2 regions of the Kitasatospora sp. NPDC058170 genome follow, and region 1 is predicted to be linked to the other one. Evidence: riboswitches for the same ligand, from Rfam matches in the RefSeq annotation. Region 1 holds a riboswitch; the other holds the start of a gene.

Region 1 (4,762 bases):
TCTCGCCGACCTCGGGGAGCTGCACGTAGACGATGTCACCGAGGGCGTCGGCCGCGTGCTTGGTGATGCCGATCGTCGAGACACCGTCCTCGGCGGCGGTCAGCCACTCGTGCTCCTTGGTGTACTGCAGGTGCTGGGGGTTGCTCATGGCGTCATTCTCCAGGATGGGAAGCGGGTACGGCGAAGCGGGCCGCCGGGCGGACGGCTTCGACGATGATCTGTGGAAACGGGCGGGCCGGGAAGCACGCCCCGGCGGACGCGCCGGTCGGATCAGCGGGCGCGCTTGTAGAACGGCAGCGCCACGACCTGGACCGGCTCGTGCCGGCCGCGCACGTCCACCGCGACGGTGGTGCCCGGGGCGGCGTGCGCCGCGTCCACGTAGGCGATCGCGATCGGCTTGCCCAGGGTGGGGGAGGGCGCGCCGGAGGTGATCCGGCCGATCGGCTCGCCGTCCGCGGAGACCACGGTGTACTCGGCGCGCGGGACGCGCTTGCCCTCGGAGACCAGGCCGACCAGCACCCGCGGCGGGTTGGCCTCGGCCTCGGCGGCGGCCTTCTCCAGCGCCTTGCGGCCGATGAACGCGCCCTCGTTGGTGGTCTTGTCGAAGCGCACCACCCGGCCCAGACCCGCGTCGAACGGGGTCAGCTCGGTGGAGAGCTCGTGCCCGTACAGCGGCATGCCCGCCTCCAGGCGCAGCGTGTCGCGGCAGGACAAGCCGCAGGCGATCAGGCCGCGGTCCGAGCCGGCCTCGGTCAGCGCCGTCCAGATCTGCTCGGCGTCGCCGGGGGCGCAGAAGATCTCGAAGCCGTCCTCGCCGGTGTAGCCGGTGCGGGCCAGCAGCACCTCGCGGCCGGCCACCCGGGCCGGGAGGATCGCGTAGTACTTGAGGCCGGCCAGGTCGGCGTCGGTGGTGGCGGCCAGGATCGCGGTGGCCTCGGGGCCCTGGACCGCGACCAGCGAGTAGGTGTCGCGGTCGTCGGTGACGACGGCGTCGAAGCCCTTGGCGCGGGCGATCAGCTCGTCCAGGACCAGCTGGGCGTTGGAGGCGTTGGCGACGACCAGGAAGGCGTCCTCGCGCAGGCGGTAGACGATCAGGTCGTCCAGGATGCCGCCGTCCTCGGCGCAGATCATGGTGTAGCGGGCGCGCAGCACGCCGAGCGCGGAGACGAAGCCGACCAGCGCGTGGTCCAGCATCTCGCCGGCCTGCGGGCCGGTGATGGTGATCTCGCCCATGTGGGAGAGGTCGAACAGACCGGCCTTGGTGCGGACGGCGAGGTGCTCCTCGCGCTCGCTGCCGTAGCGCAGCGGCATGTCCCAGCCGGCGAAGTCGGTCATCGTCGCGCCGAGGGCGCGGTGCAGCGCGTCGAGCGCGGTGAGGCGGAGGGACGACATGGCCTGGAACTCCTCGGTCTGGGCACTCAGGGGTGCGCATGCCGGACCGGTCCCGCTCGGGGGCACGGCCTGCGCGCGGGCATGCGGCGGCAGGGCCTCCCCATCTGTCGTCGAACCTGAGAGCTTCACCGCCCACGTGCCCGCAGCTCTTACAGCTAACAGGACAGCATGGCGGCTTGCACCGTGGGTGGGAGCACGGCAGGGCCGTGTTCCGCTTTCCAGATGTGCCTAACCCGTGCGGTAGGGGTGCCTGAGAGATTCCGGGGAGGACTTGCTCCTTCGGCGCCGGCTGTACCGCCTCTCGGGGTACTCCGGGCTCTCCCGCGCGGGTTCGAGCGGCCGGTATGGAGTTAGGGGCCTCCGGCGGGAAACACGCGGAGACGCGCACATCATGGCACGTCTGTGCCCCGGAGGGGAGAGGGGGTGGGGCCCCACTGTCTGCCGCTCGGCTCGCCTCCGGGGCGCTCGGACCCGGCGCCGACGCTCATCGCTGCGGCACTCCCTCCTTCGTCGGTCGCTTGTCGCTCTTCGCTCTCGGCACCGGCGCGCCCCTTCGGCTCGCTCGCGGGGCGCTAGGCTGCACGCGTCGACGAGCCAGTAGGGCGGTACAGGGCGCATGGGGTACCCGGTGGAGCAGCAGCAGGGGTGGGGCGGCCCGGAGGCGGCCCCGCAGGGCGGCGGATGGCCGGCCAACGAGCTGGAGCAGGTGCTCAGTGCCGCGCTCGGCGAGCCGGGTGCGACCCCCCGGGTGTTCGAGGTGCTCGCCCGCAGCCAGGTGTGGATCCCGCTGCCGTCCGGGGCCGACCCGCAGGGCCGGGCGCTGGACCTGCCGACGATCGAGCTGGCCGGCGACCCCTACGTGCCGGTGTTCTCCTCGCAGGAGGTGTTCCTGCAGCAGGCGCCCGGGATGGCCTTCGCGGTCGCTCCGGTCTGGGAGTTCGCCCGGGGCCTGCCGCTCGGCGTGGGCATCGCGGTGAACCCCGAGGCGCCGGTCGGCATCCCGGTGCCGCCGCAGGGCGTGGCCGAGCTGCGGCGGGGCCCGCGCGAGGACCGCTGGGACGCCCAGGACGGGCCGACCGGCGGCCGGGTGGCGCTGCGCGAGCCGGTGCCGGGCGAGGACCCGGAGGCCTTCCTGGCGGTCTGCCGGGCCGAGCTGGCCGCCCTGCCCGGAGTGCTGACCGCCCGCCGCGCGCTGGCCAGCGTCGAGGGCGAGCCGACCGTGATGTTCATCGGCGTCCAGCTGGACCAGGGCGCCCCGGTCTCCCCGGCGGCCGTGAACGAGGCGCTGGGCCGGGCGCTGGGAACCGCGCCGCTGCCCGGGGGCGTCCACCTCGTACTGCTCGACCTCGCGGACGATCCCGTCGTCGAGTGGTTCCTCAACCGGGTCCAGCCGTTCTACACCCGGATGTGACGCGTCCCTCCTCACCCGCCACGGGGGAGGAGGGCCCCTTGTAGGCACGTCGGCGTGGCGGCGGTCGGTGGCGCCCCATAGGGTGCGTGCAGACACCCGCCGGGCCGGCGGCAGGTGAGAGAAGAAGAGGCGCAGCGAGGTGGGCGCATGAGTGCGGGAGCGGTAGCGGGCGGTGCACCGGGGCCCTGGGGCCAGTCCTCCGCCGGGCGCCCCGGCGCGGATCCGGGTGCGCTGGAGCGTGCCCTGCGCGAGGTCGGGCCGGAGCGCTACGAGGCGTACGAGGCGCTGCTCCAGGCGCTCGCCGCGGGCCAGGTCTGGATGCTGCTCTGGCACGGCACACCCGGCAGCCAGGACGCCCAGTACGGGAACATGGAGATCAGCGGCCACGGCTACGCGCCGGCCGTCACCTCGCCCGAGCAGCTGGCCGCGTCCGGCTGGGCGCGGGCGCACGAGGTGATCTCCGGCCGGGAGATCGCCGCCTCGCTGTACCGCACCCGCTGGGGCCTGTGGCTGAATCCGCACGCGCCGGGCGGCGGGGTCGGGGTGCCCTGGGCGGACCTGCGGCGGATCGCGGCGGGTCTGGACCGGCTGCCGGCCGGGCCGCTGAGGCTGAGTGAACCGCAGGTGCCGGCCCAGCAGTTCTTCGCGCTGCTGGAGCGGCAGGCGGGCGAGGTGCGCGCGGTCAAGGCGCTGCGCCGGGCCTGGGTGCAGCCGTCCGTGGGCGAACCGTACCTGGCCATCGGTCTTGAGCTGTACGAGAGTTCGCCCCCGACCGTGGAGGCCGTCCGGGCGCTGATGCAGCGGGCGATCGCGGTGGCCCCGGAGGGGCTGGCGGTCTCGACGGTGGCGATGGGGGACGAGTACGACCCGGTGGCGCTCTGGATGCGGGCCAACGCGCGGCCGTTCTACGACCGTGAGGCGCCCGTACAGGGCCACCCGCAGGCTCCCTACCCGCCGGTGCCGCCGCCGCCGTACGCCTCGCAGGCGGGGCCGGGCTACGGCTACGGCACCCAGCCGCCCGGCCCGGGCTGGCCGGGCCAGCAGCCGCCGCAGCAGCAGCAGCCCTGGCCGGGATATCCAGGCCGATAGGGCTGTAATCCCATCGGAGAAGCCGATCTGACGACATGTCGGATCGGCTTCCGCGTTTTTCCGGACGATTTTCCAGTCGGTACCGTCCTCCCTCTTGACATGCATGTAACAGCTGTGTGAAGAGGGATATACCGGAGATCAGGAGGTGCATGCCGACAGATCACAGTTGCGTTTCTCTCGGTTGTCAGGGCTGGCGCAAGCCAGTTCGGATGGCAGAGAGTTCTGCGCAACGCACCGCGCGTACTTGCAGCCCCACGAAGGTGAACGCGCAGGCGGACCGCTTGAGCCTCGTGACGCCCATCCCGCGCGGCCGCAGTACCCAGCACGCCGTACCCAGCACGCCGTACCGCTGTGAACAACCCGTACTCGCACCTGCACCTCCGCATCTGCACCTCCGCACGTCCGCACCAGCCGTACCGCCGAACCGGCGACCGGCACCCGTGGGCCGGCCACCGTCGGCGAGGGGACCGAACTGACCATGACCGCACCCATCAAGACCGCCGGAACCGAACCGGGGGCAGCAGCCGCCGCGATCCCGGCCAAGAAGATCGAGGGCCGTTCGCTCGGCCAGATCGCCTGGATCCGCTTCAAGCGGGACAAGGCCGCCGTCGCCGGCGGCATCGTGGTGATCCTGCTGATCGTGCTCGCCGTGCTGGCCAGGCCGATCGAGTCGCTCTTCGACCTGGACCCCGACGCACTCAACCAGGACCTGCTGGACGCCAACCTCGGCGGCCTGCCGATGGGCGACTGGGGCGGGATGAGCGCGGACCACCCGCTCGGCGTGGACCCGCTGCAGGGCCGTGACCTGCTCTCCCGGATCATCGAGGGCTCCTGGGTCTCCCTGCTCGTCGCCTTCGGCGCGACGCTGCT
Region 2 (4,762 bases), on a different contig from region 1:
ATGCCGAGGCCGAAGATCGCCGAGGCGGTGTAGATGTCGCCCTCGTGGCTGTGGCGCAGGGCCAGGTAGGCCATCGCGACGGCACCGAGGACGCCACCGAGGACCAGCGGCAGGCGCGGGCCGCGGCGGGCGATCAGCAGGGCGCCGAGCGGGGCGGCGACCATCGAGCCGAGGGCCGAGGGCAGCAGCATCACACCGGCGTGCAGCACCGTGGCGGTGAAGCCGTAGTGGGTGAGCTTCTCCGGGGTCTGGGCGAAGTTGCTGATCACCATGAACGAGCCGTACATGCCGAAGCCGATCAGCAGGCCGGCCAGGTTGGTGAAGGCGACGGCCGGGCGGGACATCATCTTCATGTCGACCAGCGGGTGCTTGACCTTGACCTCGATGACACCCCAGATCAGGGCGACCACGGCGGCCACGGCGAACAGGCCGAGGGTCTTGGTGGAGGTCCAGCCCCAGGTGTTGCCCTGGCTGACCGCGACCAGCAGGGCGGAGAGCCAGCCGGCCAGGGTGATCGCGCCGAGCGGGTCGGCGCCGCCCTCCTTGTCGGTGACCGGGTCGCTGGGCACCCGGAAGGCGACCAGGGCGACCGCGAGCAGGCCGAAGGCCAGGCCCATCCAGAAGATGGACTTGTAGCTCCAGTGCTCCAGCAGCAGGCCGGTGGCGACCAGGCCGAGGCCGCTGCCGACGCCCATCGAGGCGCTGATCGCGGCGACGCCGCCGGTGACCTTCTGCTTGGGCAGCTCGTCGCGGACGATGCTGATCGCCAGCGGGAGCACGCCACCGCCGGCGCCCTGCAGGACGCGGGCGACGACCAGCCAGGTGAAGGAGTGGGTGCTGACCGCGAGCGCGGAGCCGGCCACCAGGCCGGTCAGCGAGATCAGCAGCATCGGCTTGCGGCCGCGCAGGTCGCCGAAGCGGCCCAGCAGGGGGGTCAGCACGGCGGCGGAGAGCAGGTTGGCGGTCATCAGCCAGGTGATGCTGGAGCCGGAGACGCTGAGCTCCTTGGCCAGCGAGGGCAGGATCGGGACGACCGCGGTCTGCACCACGCTGAATGACAGCATCGCCAGGATGAGGGCCGGCAGGACCCGGGCGCTGCTCTGCTTCTCGGCCGCAGTGGTGGGCTGTGGTGCCTCACTCACGGTTGCTTCCTCCCGTACATAGTGAATGAACTGAAATAACCATGCAGGCAGATACTTCATTGTGTCAAATATCGATTGGTGAAGCTTTGGCAAAGTCGAAGGACCCCGGACCGTGGCGGTCCGGGGTCCCTGGTGAGGACGGGTCAGGCGAGCGGCCTCAGCGGGGCCGGCCGGGTTGAGTCGGCCACCGAGGCGAGGGAGGAGGGGGAGGAGGGGGAGGACGACGAGGGTGAGGGCGAGGGCGGGGCCGTCGAGGAGAGCGCGTCCGAGGGGGGCGTGTGGGCGGACGGCGGGGTGTGGGCGGACGAGGAGACGGGAGCCGAGGTGGTCGCGGTGTTGTCGTGCACCTCGACGTGCTCACGGCGCAGCTCGTCGCGGATCACCTCCTCGGAGGTGTACCGCTCGACCACCAGTCGGACCCGCTCGATCGGCGCCAGGTACTTGCGGACCACCGGGCGCTCCTCGCGCAGGGTGACCTCCTCGACGGCCTCGGCGATGTCCTTGTCGCTGAGCGCCGCCCGCTCGGCGTCGCCGACCGGCATCCGCTCGACCCGGACCCGCTCGCGCACCACCGGGACGCGGCGCTCGACCGGCTCGCTGGTCACGTACTTGCGCAGCTTGGCGGTGCCCAGGACGTGCCACTCGGTGGTGATGTCCAGGCGCTCCTCGCGGCAGGTGATCTCCACCGGGCCGCTGGGCGCGGACGAGGCCGGGCCGCCGGTGGCGGTCGGCGCGGTGGAGGGCGCGGCACTCGGCGCGCTGCTCGGGGTGGCGGGGACGACCGGGGCGACGGGCGCCGAGCTGCTCGGCGGCCGGGTCTCGGGTGCGGCGGTGCTGACGGTCCGCACGTTGGCCTCCGTGGCGGGTTCGGACGGCTTGCCGAGGTCGGCGGCCGGGATGGTGGGGGAGCTCGGGGTCGTGGTCTCCGCCGTGTGGAAGGCGAGCGGCTTGACCGGCGCCGCGGCCGGGGGGGACGTGACGGGCGGGGTCATCGGCGGGGCCGGGTCGGACGGCGTGCTCGTGGCGGCCGCGACGGCCGCCGTGCCCGCCGCGGCGCCCGCGGCCGCTCCCGCGGCCGGTGCGGCCGCCGGGCCCGTGGCCGTGTCCGCCGCCGGGACGGAGCCGAAGTCCAGGTCGGCCGGCTGGGAGCCGGAGCCGTCCCCCGCGCCCGGGCTCCCGTCCAGCGGGGTGTCCAGCCCGTAGTAGCGGTACAGCTGGAGCTCCTGGGCGGGCGACAGGTGCTGGCCCACGCCGAAGTCCGGCGACTCCTTCACCAGCGACTTGTCGTACGGCACCCGCAGCTCGTCGCCGGAGAACTCGCTCGTGGTCAGCGGGACGAAGGCGTCCCGGCCGAAGATGCCGGTACGGACGGCGGCCCACTCCGGCTGGCCGGTGGCGTCGTCCAGGTACACCTCGTCGACCGTGCCGATCTTGTCTCCATTGCGGTCGACCGCCTTGTGGCCGATCAGGTCCCGGGGGTCGATATCGGTCTGCACGCTTTCCTCCAGTCGCTGTCCTGCGGAACTCCCGCAGGTCGGCGGCTGGAGCGTCCTTCCCATCCGCCACTTCACACCAAAAGCCATGAAGCGGACACCCGCGACCCGGGCGGGGCCGGACGGGCCACCCGCTGCGCCGTCCGGGTCATGCGCGAACTCGGCGAGTGACCTGACGCACCCGTGATCGGAGGGCTTCCCGCTGGTACCCTGGGCGCGACCGCCGAGCCCGCTCGGGAGAGTCCCCGAGAGCGGAAGCCGCTGGTCGGGGCGCCGAAGGAGCAACTCCTCCCCGGAATCTCTCAGGCATCCGTACCGTGTGGGATAGGTCACTCTGGAAAGCAGGGCAGGACCGCCGGCGAGGGAGCCGACGGCCACCACCCTCACCGACGGTGCAAGCCGGCGGGGCGCCCACAGCGCACCGCGCGGGCGAAGCTCTCAGGTCCCGATGACAGAGGGGGAGGCCTGTCGGGTCCGCCCGCCCAGGTCGATCCGCTGTTGTCCACAGCGGCTCAGCCGCCTGGCGCGCGTACCCCCGCCGGTCCGTGACCAGGAGGCCTCGACCACATGAACGCCCAGCCGAACGCGGGACGCCCCACCAGCGTCCCGACCCTCACCGAGCTTGAGCTGGCCAGTCCCTTCGAGAACCGCCACATCGGCCCCGACGCCGCCGCGCAGGAGAAGATGCTGGCCCAGGTCGGCTACGGCTCCCTGGACGAGCTCGCCGCCACCGCCGTGCCCGAGGCGATCCGCTCCATCACGGCCCTGGACCTGCCCGCCGGGCGCAGCGAGGCCCAGGTCCTCGCCGAGCTGCGCGAGCTGGCCGGCCGCAACCAGGTGCTCCAGCCGATGATCGGCCTGGGCTACTACGGCACCTTCACCCCGCCGGTGGTGCTGCGCAACGTCCTGGAGAACCCGGCCTGGTACACGGCCTACACGCCGTACCAGCCGGAGATCTCGCAGGGCCGCCTGGAGGCGCTGATCAACTTCCAGACCCTGGTCTCCGACCTGACCGGCCTGTCCACCTCCGGCTCCTCGCTGCTGGACGAGGGCACCGCGGCCGCCGAGGCGATGGCCCTGGCCCGCCGCGTGACCAAGGTCAAGGGCGGTGTCTTCCTGATCGACGCCGAGACCCTGCCGCAGACCGTCGCGGTGATCCAGACCCGCGCCGAGCCGACCGGTGTCGAGGTCGTCGTCGCCGACCTGTCCGCGGGCATCCCGGCCGAGATCGCCGAGCGCGGCGTCTTCGGCCTGCTGCTCCAGTACCCGGGCGCCACCGGTGTGGTGCGCGACCTGACCCCCGTCATCGAGCAGGCGCACGGCCTCGGCGCGATCGTCGCCGTCGCCGCCGACCTGCTGGCGCTGACCCTGCTGAAGTCCCCGGGCTCGCTCGGCGCCGACATCGCCTGCGGCACCTCGCAGCGCTTCGGCGTCCCGATGGGCTTCGGCGGCCCGCACGCCGGCTACCTGTCGGTGCGCGCCGAGTACGCCCGCTCGCTGCCCGGCCGCCTGGTCGGCGTCTCCGTCGACGTCGACGGCAACCGCGCCTACCGCCTGGCGCTGCAGACCCGCGAGCAGCACATCCGCCGCGAGAAGGCCACCAGCAACATCTGCACCGCCCAGGTGCTGCTCGCCGTGATGGCCTCCATGTACGCCGTCTACCACGGTCCGGACGGCCTGGCGGACATCGCCCGCCGTACCCACCGCTACGCCGCCGCGCTCGCCGAGGGCCTGCGGGCCGGCGGTGTCGAGCTGCTGCACGGCGAGTTCTTCGACACCGTCACCGCGGTCGTCCCCGGCCGTGCCGCCGAGATCGCCGCGGCCGCCCGGGCCAACGGCATCAACGTGTTCCAGGACGGCGCGGACCGGATCTCCGTCTCCACCGACGAGACCACCACCCGTGAGCACCTGGCCGGCGTCTGGGCCGCGTTCGGCGTCCAGGGCGTCGAGGTGGCGGAGAGCGCCGACGCGCTGCCCGCCGCGCTGCTGCGCGAGGACGAGTACCTGACCCACCCGGTCTTCCACAGCCACCGTTCCGAGACCGCCATGCTGCGCTACCTGCGCCGCCTGTCGGACCGCGACTACGCGCTGGACCGCGGCATGATCCCGCTGGGCTCCTGCACCATG

Evidence for each region. A riboswitch is a leader RNA that binds a small molecule or an ion and turns the genes downstream of it on or off. The one in region 1 is predicted to bind glycine.
Region 2: it holds a riboswitch for glycine, as region 1 does, so the genes downstream of both, gcvP (aminomethyl-transferring glycine dehydrogenase) here and gcvT (glycine cleavage system aminomethyltransferase GcvT) in region 1, are expected to answer to the same signal.

The regions. Positions count from the first base shown of each region.
Region 1 is NZ_JBHVUV010000011.1:178,054-182,815, forward strand. It holds gene gcvH (glycine cleavage system protein GcvH) at 1-148, opposite strand, end outside; gene gcvT (glycine cleavage system aminomethyltransferase GcvT) at 271-1,392, opposite strand; glycine riboswitch at 1,621-1,726, opposite strand; gene ACFVVX_RS14850 (enhanced serine sensitivity protein SseB) at 2,021-2,803, shown strand; gene ACFVVX_RS14855 (enhanced serine sensitivity protein SseB C-terminal domain-containing protein) at 2,951-3,892, shown strand; gene ACFVVX_RS14860 (ABC transporter permease) at 4,371-4,762, shown strand, end outside.
Region 2 is NZ_JBHVUV010000022.1:173,001-177,762, reverse strand. It holds gene ACFVVX_RS25005 (MFS transporter) at 1-1,142, opposite strand, end outside; gene ACFVVX_RS25000 (DUF2382 domain-containing protein) at 1,286-2,638, opposite strand; glycine riboswitch at 2,860-2,963, shown strand; gene gcvP (aminomethyl-transferring glycine dehydrogenase) at 3,203-4,762, shown strand, end outside.